DNA from 3 places in the Paenibacillus wenxiniae genome. Region 2 is predicted to be linked to each of the others. Evidence: riboswitches for the same ligand, from Rfam matches in the RefSeq annotation. Region 2 holds a riboswitch; each other region holds the start of a gene.

Region 1 (10,514 bases), on a different contig from region 2:
TGCCGTTGCCATAACCGATCCCGAGCAGATTGCCCATTTTCATCCGGCGTGCCGCAGCCTGTTTATGAATAACGAGTCCGGTCGTGATCAGATCATCCCAGTCGATCAGTGTTTCTGCTTCTGGCATTTCGGTATGCACACGCGCCAGAGCAGCTCGAATCGATTCAGGCGAGGCATTTTCCACACCGATATCGCCTTTTAGCGTCGCTTCGCTTTCCGGTATAAAGGCATGCTTACAGCCCGGAACCTTTTGCGAGACGATTTTACGTATCCGCTCTCCGGCATGATCCGGATCGGTCAAAATAATAACGCCTCTGCGCTCCTGTGCCAAACGTACACGACGAATAACGTGCGGCCCGATCGCCGAGCCACCGGTTTCGATCGTATCGGCTTCCACTGCACGCTTGATCGCTACCGTATCATCCCGTCCCTCTACAACAATGACTTCTTTAATCAATGGATGGTACGCTTCCCTTCTGGATCGGGGGCATACAGATCCCTTTTCCCCTCGATCGTATTCATATTGTCCTTAGTATAACAAAACAACAAACAAAAAGAAGGGGAATCATCCCCTTCTCCGGTTGGTTCATATACGCTCGTGGTTAATAATGCTTATATCCTATAACAGTCCTGCCAGCACAGGCAACCGATTTGTACCGTGATCTTACGGCTTTACCGGACCGATCACATAGACCGTATAACCGGTCTTGCGTCCGAATGCTCTTGCCTGGCTCAGGCTATCAATATATACGTCAATCTTATTGCCGTTAATGGCGCTGCCGGTATCTTCCGCACGGCGGTAGCCGATGCCTTCGATGTATACCCACCATCCCATTGGGATGACGCTAGGATCTACAGCAATCGTGCGTCCTTCTGTCACTCGCGTGCCAGATGCAGTACGTGTACCCAGCCCTGGTTCCTGAGAGGAGTAGGCGGTCAGCATCACATTATTTAATACTTTGGCATAAGAGAAGTTTTTGTCGGAATCGGAACTGGACGAGTCCGAGCTAACCGATTCGCTCACTACTACAGCTTTCGGTTCCTCTTTTTTCGTACCAATCGCTACGATTTTGTCTTTCACTTCAGCGGTGGTCTTTTTCTTGACCATTTGCTTGGAGACGAATTCGCCGTCTTCAAACACTTTTTCGATATACTGGACTACTTTACCATTTTGACCTTCTTGAATAACTTTGGTTTTGCCTTTTAGCAAATCGCCGTCGTTCTTTTTGATCGTTTGGTAAGGGAGTTCCACGACCTGTTTGCTTGTAATCGAAGTGGTTCTCGTTACCCGAATGTCCATATCCGGCTTCACGGCTGCTTCGACAGGGGGGTCCAGTTTATCTCTGGAACCGAGTTTGATGTTAAGCTGATCCAGTGCACTACCAACCGTTTTGGCTGTTGTGTACACCTGTTTGATTTCTCCGTCAGCGCGAAGATTTACAGCAACCGCATGGTTAATGTATACCTTGTCGCCATCCTGGATTGCTCCGTTCATAGACATTGATACTTTATCCTGGGGTGCTACTTGAATATTTTGTTCAGCCAGCAAATCGGATAGCTGTAGCTTATGGGTCTCGACCATTTGAGCTTTGCCATCAATAACGACATAAATATTTTTGCTTGCCTGCATGTACATGAGCCAGAGTGCCATGGCAATAACCACAACAACTGCCAGCGAAGTGAGCAGTACAGAGCGTAGATTTTTTTGCTTCCAACGCAGCGCGTAAGACATGCTGGATGAGCGTGAACCATGGGTTTCTTTGAAAGGAGCAATTCCCACTTCTTCCGTCCTCCTTACATAGTCTCGCCGTCTTGCTATAAAGAAACTGTATAATAGACGCGACTATATCAGAATTTCCACAGGCGTTAAAATGATCACGATGAAATACCAGCGCATTGCGGTACTTCGTTCTAGTTGAAAGATGCCTGCGCCATGGTCAGTCCTAGCGGCATACCGATCCCCGATAGTGAAAACCGGGTCTTCTCTTTTTCACTTACTTCCTTTTGCACAAAACAAAAAAGCCTAGGGAAAAGTGCAAGAGCAACTCTTCCGTGGCTTCCCGACATTGTACGTCCAATGGAAACTTAGAAAATGAGAGGTTGCCTCTGCATCGCTTACGAGGTTAGCTGTCGGGTTCGGATAAGCACTACTGCGTGTAGCTGGTACCCTGTGAGACGTCCTTCGCTCATGGCGCAAGTAGCCTCAATTCACCCCAAAGACCCTGTATTAGGAATCACACAATCTGTCTTCCGGTATTGCTGGTTTAAAGTGAATGAAGACAGCTGTTGGTTCCCCCGTTCTCCTATGTAGGAAACTCAGCGAGACCGAATCATGGAATCTCGTGTATGAACACGAAGATTAAATCACTGATGAAATGATATCCCGAACACAACCTCACTGTAAAGCGAGAGGCAACTCCGTTTTTCTTAAAAAGTAGTTAAAAACTTGTAACATTTCTGCATTTTTTCGTTAAAATTCATTCATATATCGGAATAGCTCGGTTTTTTAGTGGTTTTGCTCTCGATTTCACCGAATGCCAAATAATGCCAACGCATTTTTTGTAGTAATTTCACTAATTTCTTCCAGACTTACCCCTTTAAGCTCGGCGGCTGTCTCTGCGACCAAACGCACATATCCAGACTCATTTCTTTTCCCACGATTAGGATGTGGAGTCAAATAAGGGGAGTCTGTTTCCAACAATAAACGATCCATTGGAACTTGCTTTAGCACCTCTTTTGGCTGCTTCGCATTTTTGAAGGTGATCGGTCCGCCAAACGAAATATGGAAGCCCATATCGAGGCACATTTGCGCCGTTTCCCAGCTGCCAGAAAACGCATGCATAATGCCGCCCACTTCGCTTGCCTTTTCCTCCCGCAAAATCCGAACAATATCTTCATGCGCTTCCCGATTATGAATGACAATCGGCATCTTTAGCTCGCGTGCCAATCCGATTTGTTCCCGCAATACGCGATGTTGAATATCTTTTGGCGATTTATCCCAGTGATAATCCAATCCAATTTCACCGATCGCGACTACTTTTTCATGACTGCATAAAGATGCAATCCATTCCAGATCACCTGGCTGCATCGTGATCGCTTCCACTGGATGCCAGCCGACTGCCGCATAAATAAAATCATATTCCTCTACTAATTGCATCGTCGTCGGAATCGTCTCACGGTCAAATCCGATATTCACCATTCGAGTGACCCCATTATTGTAGGCACGCTCGATCACTTCTTTGCGATCCTCATCAAAATCTTTGGAATCCAAATGTGTATGTGTATCAAATAACATAAGGTACATTCTCCTTTACACGCTTTTTTGCATAATACTTATTTAACTTTTTTATTGGCTTCATACATTTTTTATATTTCAAACTCCATTTGAGCAGGTCCCAGCTTGTCTTCGAAAATGTCCGCTACATGCGGTGACAGCTTGTGTTTTACCCTTTCCAGCTTCTCTTGTGGAAAATACAGATGATACCGGCCACGATGGATACCGCTGATCGATCGCACGATATCGGATACCTCCGATATTTCCTGTACTTTGTTTTGACGATCCAGCAGCAAAATCTGTTTTTCTTTTTTCGGATCACCCGGACGGAAAACATCATACGGCAAATCGGTCGGGAAATCGATTTCCAGATCATACTGTGGATGCAATCCTGCCGCTTCAAATTCATGACGAATCTGATCGATCATATCCAGGTCAATTAATTCGGTTTCTACATATTTATATAACCGCCGCTCCATAAAGCGTGTACACACATCAGCGAGAATTTCGTCCTTTTCAAGCGTCCACTGCATAAATGTCGTTTGCACCAGCGCTTCGTCCAGCAGCAAATATTCTTTTACATTTAATTCATTTCGGAACAAGGCAGGCAAAGGATGTGGTAAAAATGTGAAATTGTAGCCGCTATTGAACAGTTCTTTTGCCCGCTGAAAAATATGACGCAATACGATATCCGAGCTGCGTGTCACCGGATGGAAATACACCTGCCAGTACATCTGATAGCGTGACATCAAATAGTCTTCAATCGCGTGCATACCGGATTCTTTGACGACGACACGTCCATTATGCGGGCGTAGCACACGAATGATGCGATCCATATCGATCGTCCCGTAATTCACACCTGTAAAATATGCATCACGTAGCAAATAATCCATCCGATCCGCATCAAGTGGACTGGACACCAGATTAACGACGACCGCCTTCTCATAATCTTTACGAATGACCGCAGCGACCTTTTCCGAGAAGCCAGATTCCACTTCCTCCAGCACACGATGAATTTCAGTATCTTCTAATAAGATGCGACACGTCCATTCCTCATGGTTCATTTCAAATGCTTCTTCTATAGAATGGGAAAACGGTCCATGCCCCAGATCATGCAGCAAAGCCGCACAGAGCGCCACCATACGTTCCTCACTTGGCCAATCCTCGTATCCACTGCGCTCAAATTGAGAAATGATACGCCGTGTAATTTCATATACACCGAGCGAATGCGAAAAGCGGCTATGCTCCGCACCGTGAAACGTCAGATACGATGTACCCAGCTGACGAATGCGGCGCAGTCGCTGAAATTCCGGGGTGTTGATCAATGTCCAGATTAATCGATCCTGGACGTGAATATAATTATGAACAGGGTCCTTGAATACTTTTTCCTCATCCAAAGGCTGTAGCGGTTTCATACATAACGCTCCTTTGCAAAACTTGATTCCCGTATTTTGAATCGTATAAAATAGAATTATGTCAATTATGTCGAACAGTGTCGTTATATGATCAGCAATGATTTCCAAATCGACAAATCCTGTATTCACTTATCATATCGTAAAAATATGTCCAAAAACCCCTTAGCAACGAAATTTTTTTAAAATTTCATGCTGAAATAGGCAATTTCATGCAATTTTTATGTTGACTGATTTGGGAAACGTTGGTATTATGAATATCATAAAAGATAGAACTTTGTCGAAAGATGACATTTAAAACATGAATGCTTGTTCAATAATTGCATCCTGGCATTAACCAGTTAGAGAAGTATAGTAGCTGATCGTATAGCTCACTTCATTTCTGTAGATCGGGAACAGCCGTTACGAACTCTATTTAACAAGCGAACTTAACGACTATTATAAAAACACATTTGAGAGGATTGATTATCATGATGAAATCAACTGGTATTGTAAGAAAAGTAGACGAGCTGGGCCGCGTTGTCATTCCGATCGAACTGCGCCGTACACTGGGTATTGGTGAAAAAGACGCTCTGGAAATTTATGTTGACGGCGAGCGCATCATGCTGAAAAAATACGAGCCAGCTTGCATCTTCTGCGGTAATGCTGAGAACGTAACGTACTTCAAAGGCAAAATCGTTTGTAACGATTGCATCTCCGAAATTCCAGTTCCTGTGACAAAATAATTAAAATAAGCTATAATGGAACGAACACCATAAATTTTATTAATTCTAACCTTTTTATATCTCCTTGAACCTTTATCCGACATTGTTCGGGTAAAGGTATTTTTTTGCTTTCTGTTATTGTTTTCTCTATCTGACATTATACCGATTTTCACATACTAATCCAATGTAGCACTAAAAAAGGAACCCGAGCGATCGCTCCAGTTCCTTTTTTTCAACTCTAATCCATGCCCATAATGGGCAATCCTGATCGAGTTTCTTCTATATAATATATAGGTCGCTTGGCGATGATTCGATCCGTTCTCTCGTATCTTATAAATCAGAATATATACAAAAAACGCAGATGCCAAAGCGGTTAACCCTGCTCAAATCATTTCGATACGTTCATTACCAAAAATTTGGCGGAAATGATGGATCATATGCTCAATATAATCATTAGCAAGCCAGGCTAATGTTACCTTTTCTCCAGAAGCTAATATACCTTCTTTTGTATAATGGTTTTCTGGAATCTGTGCCAAAATATTAGAAATCTGCATATTCAGATGGAACCAGAGCTGAATAATGCGATTGGCATCATAACTATTTTGATAATCGTTAATTTCTACCCAGCGAACTTGATGATATCCCTCAAGTTGAATCGGATGCTCAGACAAAGCGATTTTGACAAAACGCATATAATTATTCATTGCTGAATCACATAGATGACCGACAATTTCTTTTTTAGACCATTTCGTAACATGAACCTTAGCGCTAAATTCATCTTCAGGAATACGATTCAATTCGTTCTGAACACGCAATACCAGCTGCTGAAGTCTCTCGCTATCATTCATGGAAAAGCCCCATCCATTGGTGTAAAGTCAGTGGGTCACACAGCCACCTGCCAGCGCTCTACTCGTCCAGCAATACCTGATAAATATCACGCTTCGACAGTTGACGATCTTTCGCCGCACGCTTCATGGCATCTTTACGTGATAGCTGCTCGGTCTGCTCATAATGCGCAACATGCTCGGCAATCGACAACGTTTGCCACCATTCATTCGCTTCGGCAATCGCTTCTTCCTGTGGTTGTCCTTCCAGCACGATACAGTACTCGCCCAGTGGTGGATGCTCTTCCAGCCATGCCAGCGCTTCTTCGACTGAAGATCGCAGCCATTCCTCATGCCGTTTGGTCAATTCACGTGCCAGCACGATTCGGCGGTTACCGACATGCTCCAGAATCGCTTGCAACGTTTTGATAATTCGATGCGGAGATTCATACAATAACAGCGTGCCTTCCGCTGCACGTGCCCCTTGTAATATGTCTGCTTGTCCACGATGATCACGTGGTAGAAAGCCGATAAAGGTAAACCGATTGGTCGACAGTCCTGATGCGATCAGCGCGGACAACGCCGCATTCGCTCCTGGAATCGGCACAATCGCAATCCCCTGCTCTACAGCCAGCTGTACCAGCTCCTGACCGGGATCCGAAATGGCAGGCAAGCCCGCGTCGCTAATTAGCGCCAGATTTTGCCCTTCCGCAATCAAACGAATCAGCTCTGGTCCGCTATTATGCTTGTTATGCTCATGATAACTGACTAATTTACGCGGCGTAATCTCAAAATGATTCAAAAGCTTGCGGCTTTGCCGTGTATCCTCGGCAGCGATAATATCACATTCCTGCAAAGTGCGTACCGCGCGGTACGTCATATCCTCCAGATTACCAATCGGGGTGGCGACCAGATACAATGTACCTGGTGTTGGTTCATGCGATGGCTCTGATGCAGCGGCAAAGCTTTTTTGTACCTGTATGCTCATAACGACTCCTTTTGCCCGTAATAAATATCCATAATTTCCGGCACATATTCATTCTGGTCATTGTAAACGATCAATGGCGGCAGTACACGCGCTTCCGGCTTGCCACCGCGCATGCCCTCAACGAGTATCATATTAGCTTCCATGTGCCGACGTGGATGAACAAATCGAATCCGTTTCGGCTCTACGCCATACTGACGCATCATAAGCATAATATCGACCAGACGATGCGGACGATGGACCATTCCCAGCTTACCGCCATTTTTAAGTAGACCGGCAGCGGTGCGCACCACGTCCTCCAGCGTACAACCGATCTCATGACGTGCCATCGCCTGATGCCTATTCAGCTTCACTTCATTCCCGTTCATTGGCATATACGGTGGATTCACCGTTACAGCATCATACGTACCATGCTCACCCTGTAACGGTAATTCCTTCAGATCCTGATTGCGGATCGTAATCTGTGACTGTAGTTCGTTGATCCTTACGCTGCGTTCTGCCATATTCGCCAGTCGCTCCTGAATCTCCACTCCTTCAATAGACGCCGCGGTACGCGTGCTAAGCAAGATCGGAATGACGCCATTGCCGGTGCACAGATCCATCACCTTGCCGCGTGGTGGAACCGCTATAAAGCGTGCCAGTAATACCGCATCCATGGAGAAGCTAAACACCTCAGGGCTTTGAATAATATGCAGCCTGTGGGTCAACAGATCGTCCATCCGCTCGCCAGGCTGTAGCCATTCCAAATACTGCTCATGCTTGTTGTTTTGTTCCACTTTCCCGGTTTCCCCTCTACATCGATAAAGCCGCAGACCAGGTGCATCTGCGGCTTTGTTTCGTATTATTCGGATTTGTTCAAAAATGACAGACAGAACAGACAGTCGCCTTCCGTACGCAGATGGCCATAGTATACATTGCAGATATGAAATCCTTCATGATACAGCCGGGCGAGATTGTCATAACCTTCTCCAACCACTTCCGGATACGGATGATTATGCAGATCCGAATCAGCCAGTATTTCAACCGCCTGAGCATTAGTCAGCTCCGGCTCGCCAGGTACTTCTTTTTTCAGTACACGACGCAGCTGTTCATTTTCAATCGTCAGGCGCTGGTTTTCTTCCAATAGTTCCTTCACTGCCAGCTTGAGCCTTCCCATATCCCCGTGCATATGGTTCATCTGTGTCTCCAGTTCATGAATATACTCAAAAAGATTTTTCTTTTCCAAGTTTCCACCTCAAACGCAGCCTTAGACGGTTTACTTCACCACGACCTCATCGAACGGCAGCTCCTTGACCTTGCTAATTTCGAAGATCTGAACATGTACCGTACGAGAACCCGCATTAATGCCTACAACCTTGCCTTCACCGAGCGAGGTCACGACAAATTTACCGACAGCCGGGAGTTCTTCCTTTATACTTTCATAATTGTCATGCTCAAACTTGAGACAGCACATCAGACGTCCGCACAGACCCGAGATTTTGGTCGGATTCAGTGACAGACTCTGGTCTTTGGCCATTTTGATCGATACCGGTTCAAAATCGCCCAACCACGATGAGCAGCACAGAATGCGTCCACATGGGCCAATACCGCCCAGCATTTTCGCTTCATCACGCACACCGATCTGACGCAGCTCGATCCGAGTACGGAAAATGCTTGCCAGATCCTTTACCAGCTCACGGAAATCGACGCGTCCTTCTGCTGTAAAATAGAAAATGATCTTATTGCGATCAAATGTATACTCGACATCGACCAGTTTCATCTTGAGCTGATGATCTTTGATCTTTTTGAGACATGTCGCAAATGCATTTTTGGCTGCTGTCCGGTTTTCCTCTACGATCCGTGCATCATCTTGCCCGGCGATGCGGATTACCTTTTTGAGTGGCAGCACCACATCGTCTTCCTTCACCTGCTTGCGTCCAATGACGACCTTGCCATATTCTATACCTCTTGCCGTCTCTACAATAACATGCTCTTCGCTATCGATTGCAAAATCGAGCGGATCAAAATAATATATTTTACCCGCTTTTTTGAAGCGGACACCTACTACGTTATACAAAAGAAAAGCCTCCTCATTTGCCAATACCGCTCCTACGGATGCAAAAACGATACAAACAATAACTTCTACGGTGTATACGCAAATTTTGAGTGAGCCGCTATCAATCAGCTCCTGTCCTCATTCGTCTAAATCCCATATTTGAGCTACATACGGCCATTCATTCGAACAGGCAGAAAAGCTTGCGTACACACCGGATTTGCACGGACATGGCGTATTTCGAAAAAGTCATTGCTCTTTCATTCGATGTTCTTCCGCTTGATGTATACTGTCCGTCCTATATAGAAGTTGCTTCTATACCTTAGCCGCTTACCCCGATGAGAAATTGCTCCATACATAACTGCCCGTTCACGTTCGAGCGGAGCATTTTCTTGCATTCGGCAGCAAGCGCCATACAGGAAATCCAATGTTGCATGCTGCGGGTGTGAGCCACCTTGGAGAGAGACTCTAACTGATCTATAAAAACGATACTTTCGTTCTGGCCAATCTGAATATAAATCAGATCTTTGAACCATAAATGAAAAAGGTCAAATACCTGATCCACATGATCACCCAGTCCGCCTTTAAATATCTTCTGTTGTGCGGTAATCAGGCTCATACTGCCCCTGGAGGCAGACTCCTTCCCTAATTGTAACACTACGTTTCTAATTTCTGCAAACCAATTCTCGGCGAGCAGCTTCCGGCATTCTTCCGGGTCAGAAACGAGATGAACCGCACAGCGAACAAGCGGTAACGGGTAATTTTCATCCGCCAGTAGCTGAATCATTTGCTTCGGATCGACAGCGGTAAACAGCACCGGCTGCGTCCGCGAACGAATCGTTGGCAAAATCGACTGTACATTATCTGTCAGCAGCATCGCAACCGCAGGAGCTGGCGGTTCTTCCAAAAATTTCAGCAGACTGTTAGCGGCTTGCACCGTCATTTTGTCGGCATCTTGAATAATGTAGATTTTGCGGTTCCCCGCTTCCGAACGATATGAAAAAATCCGCTGTAGCTCGCGGATCTGATCGATTTTGATCGAGCTGCCATCCGGCTCTACCAGCAAAAAATCCGGATGATTGCCATGCTCCATCTTCCGGCACTCAATGCAATGACCGCACGCATCCTCGCCCTTTTCCAGACAGACGAGTGCTTTGGCAAAGTGAAGTGCCATCTTCAATTGCCCACTACCTGCCGGTCCATGAAACAGATAGGCATGGGATATTTTTTGCTGACGAAGCCCATTTTGTAACACTTTTTTGGCAGTTTCCTGCCCTATAATT
Region 2 (10,514 bases):
ATAATGAGCTTGGCGATGCCTGTAATGGCAAGCTGATAAATGACACAGCATACGATAAATAAAACCGCGCTCGTTCTAAGCGTCGTCCATACGATTTTCATAGGCATAATCTGTCTTCTCCTGTTCCTGATTGTGAATAAGGGCAGCCTGCCCTGTCCATCCGATATCCGATAAATGGCAGGCTACACGTCTGTTCACCATTTTGATAGCGTTTGGGATAGTTATTTACTTGCATGTTGCTGTTGTACTTATCCTCACTGCGCTTACTCGTTCATTCCATCGCTCTTTACTACTCGTATGCTTGGCTCTCTAGTAATGGTTTTCTAGTGCTTATTCTCCAGTACTCGTCCTCTGTTACGGATGCTTATCGATTCACTATACGATCGCTCAGACCATTACCTGAATTAGCATATCAATTAGCTTAATGCCAATAAATGGAACAACGACACCACCCAGACCATAAATGAACAGATTACGACGCAGCAACCGGGTCGAACTCATCGGACGATAAGCGACACCTTTCATCGCCAGTGGAATCAAAATCGGAATAATAATCGCGTTAAAAATCAAGGCAGATAGAATAGCCGACGTTGGCGAATGCAAATTCATCACGTTTAACACTTGCATTTGTGGAATAGCCACCATAAACATCGCTGGAATAATCGCAAAATATTTGGCAATATCATTCGCGATACTAAATGTGGTCAGACTGCCACGGGTCATGAGTAGCTGCTTACCGATCGCCACTACTTCGATAATTTTGGAAGGGTCAGAATCAAGATCGATCATATTGGCTGCTTCCTTCGCCGCTACCGTACCACTGTTCATCGCAATCCCGACATCTGCCTGTGCCAGTGCAGGTGCATCATTCGTACCGTCCCCTGTCATCGCAACTAGTTTGCCCTGTGCTTGCTCACGGCGAATAACGGCAATTTTATCCTCTGGTGTACTTTCAGCAATATAGTCATCGACCCCTGCTTCGCGAGCAATCGTTGCTGCGGTGAGCGGATTATCACCGGTACACATAATCGTTTTGATGCCCATACTGCGCATCTGTTCAAACCGTTCGCGCATCCCTGCTTTAACGGTATCTTTTAAATAAATCAGACCATAGATCACATCATCGACAGCGACTGCCAGTGGTGTACCCCCTGCTGTCGCGATGCGGTCACTACTTGCTTGCAATGAAGTGGGTACATGACCGCCCTGTTCAATGACCCAATTTTTCACAGCGTCTACCGCACCTTTACGTACTTTACGGCCATCTTTCAAATTCAGACCACTCATTCGCGTCTCTGCTCGGAACTCGACCACTTCTGCTCCATATGGAAGCTCCTGATCGATCGTCCAGCCTTGCTTTTTCATCAGTTCCAGCACGGAGCGTCCTTCTGGCGTTTCATCCTGCGCCGAACTGACGGCTGCCCAGTGCCCTACCTCCTCGGCTGTATGCCCTTCAGTTGGCACAAATTCGCTCGCCATCCGGTTACCGTATGTGATTGTACCGGTTTTATCGAGAATGATCGTATTAATATCACCGGATGCTTCCACCGCTTTACCCGACATCGCCAGCACGTTGAAACGAGTGACACGGTCCATCCCGGCAATACCGATCGCGGACAGCAGACCACCGATCGTCGTTGGAATCAGACAGACGAGCAGTGAAATCAGAACAGGAATTGGAATATGAATACCGAGATACTGCGCCATAAATGGTAACGTCACGACGACCATCAGGAAAATAATCGTTAAGCTAATCAGTACGGTATTGAGCGCAATTTCATTCGGTGTTTTTTGACGTTCTGCGCCTTCGACCAGACTGATCATACGATCCATAAACGATTCGCCTGGATCGCTAGTAATCCGTACCGTAATCTCATCACTGATGACCATCGTACCGCCGGTGACCGAGCTAAAGTCACCGCCTGCTTCTTTAATTACCGGAGCGGATTCACCCGTAATCGCTGATTCATCCACTGACGCAAGCCCTTTGATCACTTCACCATCACCAGGAATCATCTCTCCCTGGCGAACGACGACCAGATCTCCTTTACGTAAAGAAGTCGATGGCACGTCTACGATGCGATCGCCTTCCAGCTTACGTGCGGTAATTTCCTTTTTCGTCTTTTTGAGTGAATCTGCCTGTGCTTTACCGCGTCCTTCCGCGAGTGCTTCGGCAAAGTTAGCAAATAAGATCGTCAGCAGCAAAATAACCGCTACGGCAATGTTAAAGCTTGCCGATACCGAATCACCAAATGCCCCCGGTACAAACACGAGTAGTAAGCTAATTAACAGACCTATCTCGACTACGAACATGACCGGATTTTTCATCATTAAAACCGGGTTTAATTTTACAAAGGATTGCTGTAATGCTTTCGTTATCAGATCCCGGTTCATCACGGAAGCTTGATTTTTCATTGCTGATTCCTCCACCTGATTATCCTCAAATAATATGCTTCACCATCTGTATATGTGCTTTTTTAACATTTAAAGGGTCAATTGCTCAGCAATCGGGCCGAGTACAAGCGCCGGGAAGAAAGTTAACGCGCCGACAACGACAACCACCACGATAAATACACTGCCAAACAGCGCCTGATCGGTACGCAGCGTACCACTGCTCTCCGGCACAGGTGTTTTCGCCAGCATGGAGCCAGCAACCGCAAGCAATGTGACCATCGAGAAAAAGCGCGCAATCATCATCACAATCCCGGTCGATATGTTCCAAAATATCGTATTATCGCCCAATCCTTCAAACCCTGACCCGTTGTTAGCCGCAGATGATGTGAATTCATACAGCGCTTGCGTCAGACCGTGGAAGCCCGGATTCGAGATCGTATTCGGAAATACCATCAGCGCAATCGTCGTTGGCGCCAGCACAAGTAGCGGCTGAATGAGTAATGTGACCGCGATCAACTTCATCTCTTTCCCCTCTACTTTACGACCGAGGAATTCAGGTGTACGTCCAACCATCAGACCGGATAGGAATACTGAGATCATCGCATACATAAGCACATTCATCATACCGACACCTGAACCGCCAAATACGGTATTAAGCATCATATTACTCAGGGCGATCATACCGCCGAGCGGTGTTAAAGTATCATGCATCGTATTCACGGCGCCGGTCTCTGACGCTGTCGTTACGACTGAATAGAGCGACGATTGTTCAATCCCGAATCGTACTTCTTTCCCTTCCATCGAACCTGCACTTTGTTGTAATCCAAGCTCATTGATCAGAGGGTTCCCTTGATGCTCTGCATAGAGCGACGAACTGAGCATAATCAAGAACATGATTGCCATCGATACAAACAGCACCCGTCCTTGCTTCGGATTACCAACGATACGCCCATACGTGAATGGAAGCGAGATCGGTACGAGCAACATCAGAATCATTTGTAGCATATTGCTAATGGCATCAGGATTCTCAAATGGATGCGCCGAGTTAGCGCCGAAAAATCCACCGCCGTTATTACCCATTTCCTTAATAGCAACAAAGCTGCCGAGCGGTCCCATGCCAATCTGTTGCTGGGTGCCTTCTAATGTAGTGGCTGTTACAGACGTTTGTAACGTCTGCGGAACCCCCTGACTAATGAAGATCAGGGCAGCAACAACGCACAATGGCAGCAAAATACGTGTAATCGCCCGCACCAGATCGACGAAAAAGTTTCCCATTGGCTTTCCGGCAAGACCACGCATAAACGCAATCGCTGCGGCAATCCCTGTTGCCGGTGAGACAAACATCATGAACACAATGGCAGACATTTGCGAGAACAGCGACAATCCGCTTTCACCGCTATAATGCTGTAAGTTCGTATTCGTCAAAAAGCTAATCGCTGTATTAAATGCCAGCTCTGGACTCATCGCTGGAATGCCTGCTGGATTCAGCGGCAACTTATCCTGTAAACGGAAAATGACATATACGATCAATGCCATAACCGTATTGCTGACAAGTAAAGCGACAACATATTGCTTCCATGTCTGATTATTTTGCCGGATACCACCCAGCTTATACATGATCTTTTCCAGTGGACCGAAGAAACGATCCAGCTTTCCCGGTGTATAATCAAATGCACGGGCGATATAAGCACCCATTGGACGCGCCAGCAATAGCGCAATTAATAAAGTTAAGGCAACTCCGATATATGCGAACATACTCACTCACTCTCTCCTGCCTGTTTAAAATTTTTCCGGATAGATCAGGGCATAACACAAGTACACTAGCAAGCCTGCAATTATAAGCCATAATAGCCAGATCATTGTTCTTTCCCTCGCTCTCCGATCACTCTGGATGACCAGATGCCCAGTCCGCCAAGCGCGAATGCAATGAGTAAAATGAGCACAATCATTAAAATATCCAACATGATTTCTTTCCCCTTCAGCATGAACATGCGTAAGATTAAATTTGATGGTAGATAATGTTCAAGTTGCCAATCGAACGATTTTGCGTCAATAAAAGCGAAATTAGGCGCAAAAAAAGAAGCCTCGGTAAAAATCGAACTTTTCACCGGGCTTCTTCCGTGTGTAACCGATCAGACACATCGATATGTGTAGACCAGAATGACGTAAGCCGGATATAAGTTCTTCCTGAATCGCTGACGAGGTTAGCTGTCGGGTTCGGGCTGGAAGATTGCCCGTTCCGGCGATGCCGGAATTCACCCCGTGTCAGACCGCTTGCTCCAAGCTAGTTCTGACGATTGGTTCCCCCGCTTTCCTGTATGCGGTACGTAAGCACGAACCAACAGGAAATTAAGCGTACATGTAAAAGAGCAAAGATTAAATCCATACAGCGAAAATCGCATAAGCAGAGCGAAAACGAATCTATCATCGTATTGCCCGTAATTGTACAGCGTTCAGCAGTTTGAGCGTACATATTCATACTGTCCAGGTGTCACATGACATAACGGCCAAATCGACTTCTACCGTTTCAAAAAGTACATGTATCGTTCCATTCGTATCGTGCGTGCACTGCCATTGCAATACTATATTCCGTCCATTTCGTCTGACTTCAGAAGCTGATGAGCGTTAACAGGGCATAAGAAAACACAGAGCGTGTATACCCTGTGTCATGATGGCACAAGTTCTGCACTCCTCTCCCGACCTGCGCTTACGAGGTTAGCTGTCGGATTCGGGCGGTGAGAGTCGCCCTACCATCAGCGCCGGTCCCATGGTTACCGGTGCTGACGGATTCACCCCATGCAGACGGTCATCGGCTCTCACACCTTTGACATGCTGCGAATTGGTTCCCCCGTTTTCCGGCGATAACCGGAAACTCAGCAATAAGAACAAGAAACTTCTGAAATTCAATTGTTTGATCTGGACAAATACCGATTTGCATCTTCACGCTTCCTGCTGGACGGATCGCCGGAACAGTCTGGCTTAGCACCGCTGTGCTTTCCTGCTGTTATGCGGTTCTACCAGCATAGTAGAAGTCGTTGCAAGCGCAAATCTCTAAATCCTGAAATGTATATTACTCCTGTAATTCCGAAGTGTAAAGCAGATCAAAAAGGCAAAAAAAGCCGTGATTTCCCACAGCTTTCTCTTTTGAAAATGCAGACGAGGGATACCTCCCTCAAGCTCTTTTTTACTCCCTATATCGCTCATCAGCTTAGATTTTACATTACATTTCACCATTTTCATCTAGCTTTTCATCCAGTTTCGCAAATCGATATGTCATTATTCACATTTGCAAAAACGAGGCGATCCGAGTATTTGTCAGCACATCATTATCGATAGTAAATACCTGCTATTGTGCTGCTATGTACGGTCAGCGCTAATATTAATCTAACGATACTCACGATCGAAAAAGACGTTATTGCGTATAGATTATTCATCTGGTTTGTGTGCAATGTGCATTTATTTTATTTGCATTTTCCATCATATAAAACCCGTCCGCTCATACGCCGGACGGGCTATTATTTACATCGTATAACGTCGATCATACTGGATCGAGAAACTCACAGGTTGCTTAAACGCTGCCTGTAGCAACTCTACATCGTTCTCATTTCCTGTAAAAGAAGACAAGGCACTACACTGTGCGATTGCTTCAGGATTCGCGATCATATTATCGCCTGCTAGCTTAAGCTTTTGCAAAGCAGGTAAGGAAGAGAGTCCCGAAATATCGTTCACTTCAACATTAGCCAGCGTCAAGCTTTTTAGATAAGTAAAATGACTTATATAGCGCATATCGCTCCAGCGAACCCCTGTAACGGTCAGCGATACGAGTGACAGGTTAGCAAGTGCTGCCCACTGTTGTTCGCCCCACTGCTGTGCATCGATTATAGTCAATTGCTTCAGCTGCTTTAACTGGCTCATAACGACAGCCTGCTCCGCATCGGGAGTAGAGATGGTCAGACATTCCAACGTTGGGATATGAAGCAACGGTGTATAATCTGTTGCTGGAATCCGCTCGCACTCCAGCTCAACCAGACGTTGTAGATGAGCGAGTGGTTCCAGCGAAGCCACACGGGTATCGCTAATATTCAACTGGCGTAAATAAGGCAATTGTGCCAGTGGTCTTAGGTCTGCGACTGGATTGTCCAGCACATATAGCTTTTTCAGCTCACGACAATGAGCTAGCGGTGTTAGATCATCGACTACATTGCGAGACAGACTTAACTCGCGTAGCTGTGTACACGCTGCAAGTGGGCTAATATCGCTAATCTGTTTATTGGGCAAATAGAGCTGATATAAGCTTGTAAATTGCTGGGCTGAACCGTAATCCTGCTCCATCCATTCTCGCCACGGATGTGGTAACCCGGCTTCCCAGGCTGCCAGTTCTTCCACAGACAGCTGCTTGCTGGCGGTATCCCATTCTGCACCAAATGCATACTCCTGCGCGTCACAAAGCAAACGAGCTTGTTCATGACGTCCATACATCCAGTAGCTCGTTCCTTCTTCCTGCACGACTGTATAATTGCCTGTATGGATCGTATGATGCATAAAATGAATAAATTGTTCGATATCACGAGCAATGACGAATTTCGTTTCTTCATCACGACCAAAATTGATCACCTGACCGACGATACCGTCTGGACCTGGATCAAGATCGATGCCCAGGTGATTCCCACCGCCATCATGACAAAATGGAATCCACTGCCGATTGATATACTGCTCCTTAATCCAATCGGCAGGAATTGAATAATGGTCGCCCATATCTGCGTATTCCTCCTGCAAATCCGACCATATTTTCCATTCATTCACCATTTCTTCAAGCGTCAAAAATTGCAGTCCAAAAAACAAACCGGGACCGCTATGTGATTCCCCATTATGAAGTCGATACAACTGCTTAAGTTGTGCTGGGAACGTAACGTTCATCGCCTGCTCGGCTTGCGAAATGTCCTCATCGCTAGCTGAAGCGAGTAAGGATGATTCCAGACTGCTCAGCTTGCCGCGCAGCATGGATTTGATTTCTTCCATCCATGTTCCAATCATGCGGTTGCCTCCTTTATCTGTTTATGCCAAGATGATCTTGTTGGACAGCAAACCATCATTGTACGTATACTATGTACGTAGTCGATCCGGTCTATTCCAGCAAGGCGCTGCGTTTGAAAATAAGGATGATTTCGCGGGACGCTCCCTGCGACATCGCCGTATCAAAGCTGGAAACTAGCTCCCAGCCTTCAAAGCCGAGCGCATTTAATGTTTCCTGCAAATGTTGCTCATCTACCTTGCCGCCGAGAAAGCCGCCGGCTGCTAATTTTACTGTTTTATATTCCCACTGAATCATGGTATGATCTTCCTTTCCGAAACAATAATACAAATCTATGAAAGCCCACTTTATCAGTTGCAGTATAACTGGCTATAAATGGGTATAATCAATATTGTAGCATACTAAATAGAAGGAGTTACACCATACTGCTGATGAAGACTATTGGACTTGTGCGCCATTTTAAAGTGAATAAAGAGTTTCCAATTCGCCAGATGGTGACCGTAAACGAACTGGTCACCTGGCTGGAAGAATACGATGTGGCTGACATTGAAGAAGGCACAACCGATCTACGCGGGCTGAACTGGGAAATATGCTTTACAAGCGATTTACCCCGTGCGATCAAAACGGCACAGTTCATTTATCCCGGTGAAATCGTTATTATGCCAGAGCTGCGTGAGATTACGCCGCCGACGTTCAATACAGGCTTGCGCTTTCCTTTTATCGGCTGGGCAGTTTTTGCCCGCATCGCTCCACTACTCAGCAGGCGTTACAAACGTATGGTTGCTGAGGCGAACGCACGTATTGATCGTGCGCTGGATATTATTTTGTCATCTGACGCCGAGCATATTTTGATCGTTAGTCATTGGGCGCTTATGCTCTACATGCGTAAGCAGTTGATCCGCCGCGGCTTTACCGGTCCCCGTATGCGTATGGTTGAGAATGGCAAGCTGCATCTGTTTCGCGACGCCGAATCCAGTGCTGCCCTGCATGCAGAAATGTCCAATAAAAAACCTCAATAGTTGCGCCAGTGTTGAGCTATCGGTATGATGTGCAGTTAATCGATCGATGTCGGCTCGATTCAAATCAGATCAGCAATTATGCTCCGCTTTCAGCTACAGGCTCCATCCATTGCTGACGGCGACGTCCATTCATGAACAACGTAATGGTCTCGCGCTCATATTTATCCAGCTCGCGATCATACTGCCGCTCTAGCTGCCCGATAATCAGCTCTTCCTCTTGATCGGGTTGCTGGACGAGACGAGCAATATGTTCCAGCAGATCTAACTCCTGCTGATAGCGTGCTCCGTCCCAGATGTCTGCATGATGGGACAGTACAACCGTCTCCGCATCATAATGCCGCAGCATGCGAACAAGCTGTAGCGTTGCTTCAGCCGTATATTCATTTGGCTCCACATGGATATTCGGATACAGTGCATCGCCAACGAATAAAACCTTATCCTCCTGTACATAAATGACGGTCGAATCATCTGAATGGTCCCCACCCACATGCTCAATCACACAGTGAACTCTTCCCAGATCAAGCTCTAGCTTGCGCTCAAATGTAATATCTGGCGTTGGTAAGATGATATCTCGCTCACTACCCAGTTCCTTTTTAATCGCACTGGTACAAAATTCAATGTCAGTCCCTTCGGCTACACGCCGATCCATGGACTCATCATCCCATGACCATTTCTGCATACGGCGGATATATTCTGTCGTTAGCGTCTGCGCAATAATGGTCGTATTCGCCTGATTCATGCCAAATACATGATCCCAATGCCAGTGTGTTAGCACAACCCAGCGTGGTGAAATATCCAGCTTCACCAGCTGATCGATAAAAAGCTGAATATGCGCAGACGAATTGCCTGCATCGACAAGCAAAGTAGAACGCGTACCGGTGATCGCTCCTAGAATCGGTCGATCGGTTTCCTGATACGGTGTTAAGTAGTGAATATGTGAAGATAGTTGCTGCATAATTTGCATTATTATAAAACTCCTTATGGTCAGTTTACAAAATGAAAAAAGCGTGTGGCTGGCTGCGAATCGATTTACTCGTCAAGATATTCATGTAATGATGTAGGTTAGCTCCATACGATCATACATATTGCGATTATACACATCCTGTTCATAAGATCATACGTATATCGTTACTTGTACGACGTTCGTTTTTATAAAAAAACGGTGCACATTGTGGAAAAATAACACATTTCCTAACCGAATGAATCAGGATCATTCGATCGGAGTAACCTATAATAAACAGAATGACAGATCGTCTGTTCCTTATCTCTACATCATATGAGCGCGAGCTTCGCTACCATCCAGCCCATGTCGCTGTCTCGCTTTCTGTATTCATATATTGTACTACACGCAAACACCTGCCCCCAAATCAGCCTGTAAAGCAGATTAGTGCAAACGTTTGTATGAATGTACATATCGTACAACGCTATACATATAAAAAGGTTGAAATCGTTCGAAATCCAGCGTAAAAGCGAGCATTTAAAAGCCTTCTATTCTTTATTCCGCTAAAACCTCCTATAAACCATATTTTACATTATATAGCACCCACGTTATCATTAGCGATGTTAAAGAAAACGTTTACATGAATGTCGATAACTGCCTAATTAAATTGTCAATTGTATAAGCTTATTCCTATGTGTTCATATTATTTTTAGCATAATGATAGAGCGAAACTGTGACATGCTGCTGCGTAAATACGGTATGACTCAGTAATGATGTACTGATTACTGATGTGCATAGAAGCTGCTAAGCTGCTGGTGGATGCATTCTCATTCACTCTACTGCTCTGTGTAAGGAGATTTTGGTTAAACTTCCGTCTGCCTTGTAATACATCACATGATACGATCGTTCACTACTCCTATTTATGCAAACGTTTGCTTAAACGCATTACTAAACGCATTACTGCTTAAATGTTAATTTGAAATATGGAGGGATGCTATGTATTGAATTTTTTGTAAGTTTTACATCAATGAAGTACACACGCTGGCCTAACATCACATAAGTCATAAGTTAAGCGCGATTTTGAATCGTACATGTTGTCTTATATTTACTACATTGATCAGGGAGGTTT
Region 3 (10,514 bases), on a different contig from region 2:
TAGGCCACTACATGTTTCGATCGCATACGGATTATTTTCAAAAAATAAAGTGCATTCCATTTGTAACGTAATTACATCGCTTTCTGCTACCATAAGGTCCCCATCCCTCCTTAGATCAGTTGCACAAATGGTTCATTGGGTGCGTTCGCAATAATGTGCGGCGTAGACACACGACCGCTAGGGGATTTGGTAACCTGAAGATACTGGTAATTGCCATCTACCCACGTACGAATAACCCCATTACATGTACGCTCCAGGAATGAAGCTGTCTCTGTTCCAATCTCCGCAAAGTTGCAATGCACAACAATCGTAATACCAAGCGAACGCCAGGTAGACATTTCTTCGGCAAAATAACGCAACAGGAAGTCGCGGCCACGCTCGGAAATGATGGTGTTCAGGTCGTAATAGATAAACCAGCGTCGATCACACGTATCCTCGCATTCAAAAATGGGTCCCAGCTTATCATTTAATACCTGTGCGTAATCTTCATTCGCCACCTTATCTACGCGAATCATCGCTTTTTCAAGATCGGAATCGACGGCTCTGCGATAGTGCTCAATAAAAAATGCTTTTCCTTGACGTGCCGATTCCCGCAACGATACACCAAACAGCTCAATCGTATCGGCAAATGTATCCAGTGGAGTATTACCCGACATTAACGCCACCGTGCAATCATCATCTCGTAGGCGCTGGGCATAGATCGAAGACATCAGATAGCGATAGTTCGCTTTACTATTCGTATCGATCATGAATACGCTACCGCGAGGAATACCGCCGCCAAGCAATTCATCCAGTGTGTCGATACCTGTAGAAAATACTTCCTTTTCTCGCGTTAACGTTTTATCCTCAGCCATCGACAGAGATGGAACGATGTAGACACCTTCATTCATAAACTTGTAGGTGTGCTCGCCTTCCATAATGCGCGTGCCACGCATTTTCAGCACCTCAATGGTACGCTTACGGTATTTTTCCATCAGCGGCTTGAGGGAGAGCCTGACAATCCCATCGCATATATAATTTTCAAAAGGGATATTCATTTCGCTAAGCTCCGCATATTCGCGGATAAAGAAAGACGTTAGATTGTGCTTACGCATAATATTGCGAATCGTATATACATTATTGCGAACGTGTTCACTCGCGCTCACCATACGGAATAAGCTGATACTATCGATCACTACACGCTTACAGCCAATCTCGTTCACTACCGCTTCAAATATACCGTTAGGCTGTAGCATCTGATCCAGTAAAATATCTGGCTCCATGCAAATAACGCGCAGCTTATTTTCCCGTTCTAGCTGACGCAAATCCCATCCAAATCCGCTCATATCTTCGTAAATTTGCTCCGGTAATTCTTCAAATGTGATGTACATTCCTGGCTCGTTGAAGTTGATCGCACCTTCTACAAGGAACTGCATCCCGATCGTTGTTTTACCGGTTCCAGGCTCGCCCTCGAGAATAACTACAGCTCCCGGTGGGATACCGCCATGCAAAATCTCGTCGAGTCCAGGGATACCTGTACGAATAGCACGTGTCTTAATAGCGTTTGTGTTAGGCATATATTGCTCCCTCCATCTGTAGAATAATTTTAGTCACGCAAGGGTTAGCTTTCTTACGAAGACGACTGTACAGCAATTATAACAATGGATAGCACATTAACAAAAGCTATTTTCCAATTTAAAAACGAGACTAAAGGTTTAATAATTTATACCCTATTTTTCCAGAAGATGATAATATTTTCTGGTGTTTATCATAATATTTTAATGAAATTGCTAAATTATATCCCAAACCCGTGAATATAACATGCATAATCATGCATCGGCACTGGAAATTGCGCTGGAAAAGTCTCTCTCGGATAGATTACATACTCGATAAACTGAATCGTAACGATCCATTCGTATTTCTCCATAAAAATAGCCGACTGCTAGCTTCATGCATGAATGGCAAAAGCTATAGTCGGCCTATGATCTAATTCATAATTGTAACACGCCAGCTCAGTTGTCCAGAGCCTGCTTCAGCTCATCGGAAGAACGATCCCACCATTCTTCATTATGGCTAACGAGCAATGTTTTCAGGGCGGCCTTCTCGTCTGGACCAAGCTCACTCAGCATAATGCGACGCTTGATCGCATAATCCAGCTTATTCACATGGTCAGCGAGAATTTTCCAGCCTCGTTTATTCTCCTCATCGATGATCATCTCGCACGCCGTCGCTCCAGCGTAGCTTCCGCCTTCAGGCTGCTTGTCTACCGCAACCCAGACTAGCCATACCTGACGTCCGCCCTCCAGCTCATCACGATTTGTGAGGAACTTGATGCCACGCTCGACTTTACTTTTGGCATGCATCGCCCCGATATCGATTTTAGCCTCGCCATGATCGATAATAATAGGAGAAACGTTATTCAAGTTAATGGCACCTGCACCAAAACCTTTATGTTTACTGCTCTTTTTGCTACTGCTAATAATGTTCAAGGACATCGATTTTTTAGCCGGTTGAGCCGATTGATTTTGATCCATATTTTGATCCATGTTGAAAAATACTCCTTTTCTGTTCATAATTTATATTTGCTGCCGATATAAAAAAAGCAGCGTTTCATAGTTGTAACCCTTTGTACCGATAGCTGCTGCATGTCTGTCTACGGCTTCTATCCAGCGTGATGGATGGGCAAGCTTCAAATGCTCACTCTACGCTATATAAATGATTTCTATATAGAGAACATTCCTTATATAGAGGTAAGCAGCATCGATAGTAAGCTAGCTGTAGCTTTTAGCTGCGATATGAAGACAGATGTCATGCCTTGCAGCATCCATGCCATAAACAATGAATTTCAATATTAATTGTAACATTATTGTAGCGGATCAGGCGTGAAAAACCAATGAAACTCCTGGCTGTCCTAGTGTTATACTATAGTAGTCACGATTTGATATCGCTGACAGCCCTATCAAAGATGACAAAGTAAACGGATAGCCGAGTAACTTTTATAGGTCTAATTGCATGCTCCAATCGCAATATACGGGATTTTTCGACTAAAGATTAATTTTTTTAATAATTATAATCCCTTTAACGGCGCGGTTTTCACGATGTTGCTCACAAAGATGACAAGATTTTTCACGCAAAAAGTGCACAACAGACATTGCCAAAGTAAAAAACCTTTGTTAGAATAAACCCAGCAAGTTTTTAGTAACAACTTTGTAAACTTTAAAAGTAAGCTTGTAACTATTGTTAGAGAAGCCGAAAATTGTCGTAAAAGTTGGATATCGTCTTACGGTGCATTAATCAAAGTGTGAAGCCAAATTTCGTGGCACCGGAAAGCGGGGGAACCGTTTTGGGTGAATTGATCTTGCAAGAGAGGGATCATAGGGGAGACCTTCTACCGAATCCTTAAGCTAACCTCGTAGGCATTGGAAGGGGACAAACGATTTAACATGAAAAAGAAACTAACCGCCGCACTCATGGGATTCGCAATTGCATTTACTGTTATGGGGAACAGCAGTGCACATGCAGATTCCAGAATGGACCAGATCATTGAACCAGCAATGGGAACACCGTACCGCATCGGGGGAACAACGTTCAACGGTTTCGATTGCTCCGGATTCACTCAATATGTATTCAGTAAAATGAACATTGATCTGCCGCGTCAATCCACGTCGCAATATCAGGTAGGCGAAGCGGTAAGCAAAGACGATCTGCAAGCTGGTGACCTCGTATTCTTCAACACGACTGGAGCAGGAGTTTCACATGTAGGCGTTATGGTAAGCAGCACTCAATTCGCACACGCTTCTACATCGAAAGGTGTACGAATTGATAATCTTAGCATGGACTATTACGCTGACCGTTTTGTCGGTGCTAAACGTGTAATGAGCAACTATGCTTTTGACACTTTCGCTACAGATAACTAATTTGACTATTATGCAACTTTGACAACAACGTATCGACTACTATATCGACCGCGAAGGATTCCCGCCAGAATCTTTTGCGGTTTTTTATTTTGCGTGGCGCTTTGTATCTGTATACTATATAAACGAAACGAACTTGAGTTAAGTTACACGTTAGGCAAAAAAAGTTAAAATAAAAATAAGGTAACCCTATAATTATGTCTACTTATAATTACCCGCGTATAAATTATGGTAAACACATTTTCCAATATTTATTTTGTAATTTTATTGTATCTATTGGATAAAGCCGAAAGGAGATTTATGATGCAGCCTGCATGTGTACTGCCCTTTTCCGTCGTATCGATGAGTACCGAGCATGCTGCTCTTATTTGTAACTGGCATTACGATCCGCCCTATAATATTTATGGCTGGTTGCCGTGGGAGCAGATGCAGCAGCTAGGAATCGAATTTGGTGATCCGCAGCTTCGTGAGCAACAGTATGTTTCCATTCTCGATGCTACAGGTGAGCTATACGGCTTTGCTCAATTTTTCCCGCTGACCGGCACGATCCGACTTGGAGTGGGTATGCGACCTGATTTATGCGGATACGGTTATGGTGAATCGTTTATGCGTGCGATTACTGAAGCCGCTATCGCTCGCAATCCGGCGGCAGAGATTGATCTGGAAGTACTCACCTGGAATCAGCGTGCGATTCGCACCTATCAGAAAGCGGGCTTTCATATTACCGATACGTACAGTCGCCGTACACCCGACGGAATGAAGCCTTTCTACTGTATGGTGTACGATACAACCCTTACCGAGCAATCCTAATATCACTGCATCAATCCAACATCATCATATGAAATGAACAAAGATCATATGAAATCAACAAAGGCCTACCCGAGTGAGCGTATGTTCATACGTTCTTGCTCTGGCAGGCCTTATCTATACGAACAACCGCGGGTGCTCGCTTTAAATTAACGATACAAACGTCATTTCAGTCTCGCCGATCAAAATATCGATTCGATGCGTATCCGCAGCATAGATCACGATACCGCTTCCCACCTGAATCGTCGGCTCGGAGCCAAGTGCATAAAACAAATCTTCTGCCAGCGCCTCCTGTACTTCGCGCTGTTCGTCTGGATTTAGCGCTTGCCATTCTTCCGATGACATCTGAAAAAACAGATAACTATCCGGTATCATATTTAGTGCTGTCGTTAAATCGGTTAGAATCCCTTCATAATCACGTCCATGCTTAACACCCATACTCTGCCTCCCCTCAATCTGTCGATATTGTTACATTTACCAACTTCTTTCCATTATAACTCAAAAAAACTCTTAACATTGCATCATATTCTGTCGATAAAAAAGTATCAGCGATTTAAGCAATCCCATCATGCAACTCCATCATTCCATGGAAGAGAGTGGTGTACGCACTACAATATATACTCACGGACGAGGTGTATTATGCAAATTTCAACAATTATTGGCTTAATTGGAGGGATCTTATCCCTGGTAGTCGGGATGATCCTCAAAGGAGCCCCACTGGTCAGTCTGGTTAACAACCCGGCGGCTTATGTTATTATTTTGGTCGGTACGGCAGCTACAATCTTTATGGCATTTCCGATGAACGAAGTAAAACGTGTTCCCAAGTTGTTCGGTATCATTTTCAAAAACCAGACTTTGCTTGATAAAAAGGAACTGGTGCGGATGTTTATGGAATGGGCTTCGATCACACGCCGCGAAGGTTTGCTGGCGCTGGAGTCCAAAGTCGAAGAAATCGACAATTCTTTTCTCCGTAATGGGATGCGGATGATTATTGATGGTAATGATCAGGAGTTCGTTCAGGACGTACTGATGGAAGATATCAATGCTACAGAAGAGCGTCACCGTTCCGGCGCGCTTATCTTTTCTCAAGCAGGTATGTATGCGCCAACGCTCGGCGTACTTGGGGCGGTTGTTGGTCTGATCGCCGCGCTGGCTGACCTTAGTGATATGGAGAAGCTGTCTCACGCGATTGCAGGTGCATTTATCGCGACGGTTCTCGGTATCTTTACCGGTTATGTACTGTGGCATCCGATGGCAAACAAGCTGAAACGTATGTCCAAAGCAGAGGTAGAGATCAAGCTCATGATGGTTGAAGGTCTCCTATCTATTCAATCCGGCGTATCTACGATGGCGATTAGCCAGAAATTAGCTGTATTCCTGACGCCAGCCGAAAGCGCAGAACTTGATGCTGATCAAGGAGGAGGTGGCGCCGGTGAGCAAGAAGGGTAAACGACACGAGCCTCATGAGGAGCACGCGGACGAAAGCTGGCTGCTTCCTTATTCTGACCTGATGACCCTACTGCTGGCACTGTTTATTACTCTATTTTCCATGAGTTCACTGGACGCTTCCAAGTTTAAAGGAATGGCTGAAGCGCTTAATGCTGCTTTTACCGGCGGTACTGGCGTAATGGATCAAACTTCACTAGCACCGACCCAGGGCAAAGTGACAGGTAAAGGCGAACCGGATAATACAGCAGAAGCGGCTACACCGACCGATAGCAAATCCAAAACGTCGGCGCAAAAGCTACGCGAGCAATTGCAAAAACAAGAACAGCAAGATCTGGAAAGTCTCAAACGCAAGCTGGATCAATATATTAAAGAAAACGGGCTAAGTTCTCAATTGACGACAAAGCTGAATCAGTCCGAACTGAAAGTAACGATCAGTGATAACACACTGTTTGCTTCCGGTATGGCTACCGTTAAACCGGAATCACGCCAGCTCGCCAAGTCACTTTCTACCATTTTGCAAGAAATTCCGGGTTATGATGTGATCGTATCCGGTCATACGGACAATATCCCGATCTCCAATTCGCGGTATACGTCCAACTGGAACCTCAGCTCTGATCGCGCACTTAACTTTATGCAGATCATGCTGCTTAACAAAAACCTGGACCCACGCAAATTCAGTGCGATTGGATATGGCGAATATCGTCCTATCGCGGATAATAGCAATAATGTAGGTCGCGCTCAAAACCGTCGTGTCGAAGTTGCTATCGTACGTAAATACGCGGACAACGACAACGATACTTCACTACAATCGATCGTGAATAACAAAAATAATTGATTTTGCATATCCTCTTATCATAGGATGCTGGCTATTGTGCCAGACATAACAAGAACGGATACCAGGCGGTATCCGTTTTTTGTGTTTATTTTGCTTCTTTATTTTACTTTTTATAATGCACAAATTTTTATAATATCCAAAACCTCTTATACTGTGATTTGTGATTATAGATTGAAATGATAATCGCGATTGCCTACAATAAAATACAGATATGCTCTACCTATTATGCTTTACCTGTGGATAATTATTTTCGATTTGCAGATGAAAATTTAGACGTAGTCAAGCGAGACATTCAGCATACCGTGCGGCTTAAGCCCCATTTTTTATACTACTATGCTTCATTCCATTATTCATCTTTCACAAAAAATAAAAGTTATCCACAATTTTGTCCACAAGCTGTTAACAACGAATATTTGTTCGATGCACAAGTATAAAACGTATCCACAGCAGAAAGAAGGTTTTGTCATTTTGATCGTACAACATCAGCAGTGGATGAAGGAAGCTATTGCCGAAGCGCGCAAAGCTGAACAGCTTGGCGAGGTTCCCATTGGCGCCGTCATCGTTAAAAATAATGAGATTGTAGGACGCGGCTATAATTTGCGCGAAACGACCCATGATGCTACAGCACACGCCGAAATTCTAGCCATTCGCGAAGCAAGTGAGCGGCTTGGCTCATGGCGTTTACTGGACTGTACATTATATGTCACACTAGAACCGTGTCCAATGTGCGCTGGAGCCATTGTGCAAAGCCGTATCCCGACTGTCGTGTATGGTACGACCGATTTAAAAGCAGGCTGTGCAGGCACATTGATGAATTTGCTGCAAGAGCCTCGCTTCAATCATCGAACCGAAGTTGTAGATGGCATTATGCAGGAACAATGCGCAGCGCTACTGACTGACTTTTTCCGTGAACTGCGTGTTCGTCTCAAGCAAAACAAGCAGCAGCGCAAGGAGGAATAAGGGGATGCCTATTCATTTGCAAGATGTGAACAAGCAAATCTATGTGCGTTTATTGAAACCGGAAGATGCGGAGGCGCTATTACATATGCGTTTGCAAAGTCGACACGATAACCAGCGCTATGAGCCGCAGTATCCGGATGAATTTTTTACCAGAGCAAGCCAGCTCGATCTGCTATATCGTCGCCATCAGGAAGCAGCAGAAGACCGTGGTTATCTGTTCGGTATTTTCCTCCAACAGGATGACACATTGATCGGTACGATCTCGATTAGCCATATTGTGCGAGGTGTCGGACAATTCGCAGAGCTAGGCTATTCACTCAGCTCTGCCTATCAGGGACATGGCTATATGACAGCCGGTGTACGGCTTGTACTCGCGTATTGCTTTCGCTCGCTTGGTCTGCATCGCATTCAGGCAGGAATTATCCCGGATAATACCTCGTCCAGACGCGTATTAGAAAAATGCGGCTTCCAGCCAGAAGGCATCGCACGTAAACTTGTGAAAATTAATGGATGCTGGGAAGATCATCAGATCTATGCGCTACTGGCAGAGGATACGGATTACACATCGGTTTAGTAACACAACGATCGGCAACACAACGATCGGCAACACAACGATCGGCAACACAACGATCGGCAACACAACGATCGGCAACACAACGATCGGCAACACAACGATCGGCAACACAACGATCGGCAACACAACGATCGGCAACACAAAAACACCGCTACGCAGCTGGATGCTGCTAGCGGTGTTTTTTCTTTTAACCGTATACTGTTATTCTATCATTGAATGTATGGCTGCGTGTTAAAATGATATCCCTTATCTTATAAAAAGCTTCGCCTGACTCATGTACTTCTTTTTGTTCGTACTACTGTTCATGACATTGTTCTAACTAATCTTGATCATTCTGTTCCTACACTCATTCATTCGTTACACTACAATCTACCTGAGATAAAACGGCTATATTGTATTCGGAGTAGCAGATTCATCCGGCAGACGATCAGCCTTTACTGATCAACGGATACTTTGTTTTGCCCTACTTTGCTTTAATTATGATATGCACGCGCTTTTCCATTCGCTTCAGACATAACAGCCTGGCGGTCTAACCATTACGTTTATCATCTGAATGGCTTCTGGCTTAGTTTAGCGATTAATAGCCAAGTTCCTTTTGCAGTTCTTGCATCGTGATCACATCGCCATCGGCAGGGATACCGATCGCAAAGTTTTGTTTTTCATTGATTTTGGAATACTGCGCGCTACCGTCCAGTGCCAGTTTTACATTTTGTTTTGTGTCTGGATCAGAGAATACAGCATCCATAACCATTTGTTGATACACTGGGAAGTTTTTATCGTTGATTGCTGTGTTGATATGGAATTGGTTCAGTGTCAGGTATTTATCCAGATCTGCAACAGCTTTGGAGAATTCGCTCTGGGAATCTTGAGAGTTGATTTCTTTTTTCATATCATCGATTTCCTGTTGAGACAGGTTCAATGCGGAACGATATTCTTCTTTCGATACAACATCCAGTGCCGCTGGCAGTGCTTGTTTTACGAAAATTTCTACAGCTTGTTTGGCATTTTCGTTTGTTACCGCAAATTGTACAACTTGTTTGGCATCTACACCTTCTGGCAGACTTGCATCAGCAGGCTTGATATCTTTGAAGTACGTCGCTTGATCGTATTTGTCCAAAATTGCACTGGACAGCTCTTGTGCTAGCTTTTGGCTCGTTGCCGGGCTAAGTGGCTTGTATTCTTGTCCTTGTTGCTGAGCCAGTTCCTTCAGATCCAGCTTCAGGAATTTACCTACTGTTGTTTGCGGCAGTGGCAGCATTGGGATTTGTGGAATTTTCACATACATTGTATCCTGTGTCATCACGATCGGCACTTCAAAGTTCATTGTGCCTCCACCCAGTTTCAGGTTCAACGTCATTTCTGTTTGCATTGGGTCCGATTGGTACACACCGTTTGCAGTGATTTCTGCATTTTTCAATGCGTTAATGATCTGTGCATTGGTGGAATCTGTAGCTGCTGTACCGTCTGCCGAGCTAATCGCCAGGTCGGTAACTTTAAATTGGGTACTCATCGTATACGAAGTCATTTGTGCAGCAGCTGTTGTTGCTGCTTTTACCGCTTCTTTCGGCTCTTCTTTTTTCGTACAGCCAACCAGTGCGATAGTAAATACTAGCAGCAATGCTAGCAAACTACCTGTCATTTTCTTGTTCATTATGATGCCCCTCTCTGTGTCTGAACCTAAATCTCTACTTAAGTATCCTAAAGTGAAAAAAATAAACTCCGCATCCATGATAACCCATTTTGGTATGATTTTAAATGTCAAAGCCAAAATTAGTTATATTTTCTTAACATGACAGGTCAACTTACCGTCAAATCCGGGACTCGTTTATAGGCAAAATAGGCTTCATCTGTCGTATTTATGCGTATTTACGCAAATTGTTGTACAATATTTTCCAGTCAATACATACAGTGATTCGGTGTCTATCATGTACACGGGTCCGTTTAGTGAATATCCCGCTTTCGGAAGCGACCGCCTTTGACATCGTGAATATTACCG

Evidence for each region. A riboswitch is a leader RNA that binds a small molecule or an ion and turns the genes downstream of it on or off. The one in region 2 is predicted to bind cyclic di-AMP.
Region 1: linked by a shared signal. The riboswitch ahead of AAHF22_RS22420 (resuscitation-promoting factor) and the one ahead of kdpF (K(+)-transporting ATPase subunit F) in region 2 are both predicted to bind cyclic di-AMP.
Region 3: linked by a shared signal. The riboswitch ahead of AAHF22_RS22800 (C40 family peptidase) and the one ahead of kdpF (K(+)-transporting ATPase subunit F) in region 2 are both predicted to bind cyclic di-AMP.

Annotation. Positions count from the first base shown of each region.
Region 1 is NZ_JBCGUH010000022.1:42,427-52,940, forward strand. It holds gene rnmV (ribonuclease M5) at 1-457, opposite strand, end outside; gene AAHF22_RS22420 (resuscitation-promoting factor) at 665-1,780, opposite strand; cyclic di-AMP (ydaO/yuaA leader) riboswitch at 2,098-2,332, opposite strand; gene AAHF22_RS22425 (TatD family hydrolase) at 2,528-3,295, opposite strand; gene AAHF22_RS22430 (HD domain-containing protein) at 3,367-4,689, opposite strand; gene AAHF22_RS22435 (AbrB/MazE/SpoVT family DNA-binding domain-containing protein) at 5,157-5,411, shown strand; gene AAHF22_RS22440 (DinB family protein) at 5,774-6,238, opposite strand; gene rsmI (16S rRNA (cytidine(1402)-2'-O)-methyltransferase) at 6,297-7,202, opposite strand; gene AAHF22_RS22450 (tRNA1(Val) (adenine(37)-N6)-methyltransferase) at 7,199-7,918, opposite strand; gene yabA (DNA replication initiation control protein YabA) at 8,041-8,424, opposite strand; gene AAHF22_RS22460 (PSP1 domain-containing protein) at 8,455-9,255, opposite strand; gene holB (DNA polymerase III subunit delta') at 9,554-10,514, opposite strand, start outside.
Region 2 is NZ_JBCGUH010000002.1:194,060-204,573, reverse strand. It holds gene kdpC (potassium-transporting ATPase subunit KdpC) at 1-107, opposite strand, end outside; gene kdpB (potassium-transporting ATPase subunit KdpB) at 388-2,415, opposite strand; gene kdpA (potassium-transporting ATPase subunit KdpA) at 2,485-4,149, opposite strand; gene kdpF (K(+)-transporting ATPase subunit F) at 4,174-4,254, opposite strand; cyclic di-AMP (ydaO/yuaA leader) riboswitch at 4,573-4,760, opposite strand; cyclic di-AMP (ydaO/yuaA leader) riboswitch at 5,084-5,283, opposite strand; gene AAHF22_RS04050 (SMI1/KNR4 family protein) at 5,914-7,428, opposite strand; gene AAHF22_RS04045 (DUF4177 domain-containing protein) at 7,520-7,723, opposite strand; gene AAHF22_RS04040 (histidine phosphatase family protein) at 7,858-8,445, shown strand; gene AAHF22_RS04035 (MBL fold metallo-hydrolase) at 8,522-9,409, opposite strand.
Region 3 is NZ_JBCGUH010000024.1:31,551-42,064, forward strand. It holds gene AAHF22_RS22785 (hypothetical protein) at 1-93, opposite strand, end outside; gene AAHF22_RS22790 (ATPase domain-containing protein) at 111-1,556, opposite strand; gene AAHF22_RS22795 (YwhD family protein) at 1,992-2,513, opposite strand; cyclic di-AMP (ydaO/yuaA leader) riboswitch at 3,275-3,413, shown strand; gene AAHF22_RS22800 (C40 family peptidase) at 3,423-3,896, shown strand; gene AAHF22_RS22805 (GNAT family N-acetyltransferase) at 4,197-4,703, shown strand; gene AAHF22_RS22810 (hypothetical protein) at 4,845-5,138, opposite strand; gene motA (flagellar motor stator protein MotA) at 5,340-6,149, shown strand; gene motB (flagellar motor protein MotB) at 6,133-6,984, shown strand; gene tadA (tRNA adenosine(34) deaminase TadA) at 7,405-7,944, shown strand; gene AAHF22_RS22830 (GNAT family N-acetyltransferase) at 7,949-8,518, shown strand; partial or broken gene AAHF22_RS23935 (hypothetical protein) at 8,448-8,603, opposite strand; gene AAHF22_RS22840 (hypothetical protein) at 9,096-10,169, opposite strand; gene AAHF22_RS22845 (YitT family protein) at 10,460-10,514, opposite strand, start outside.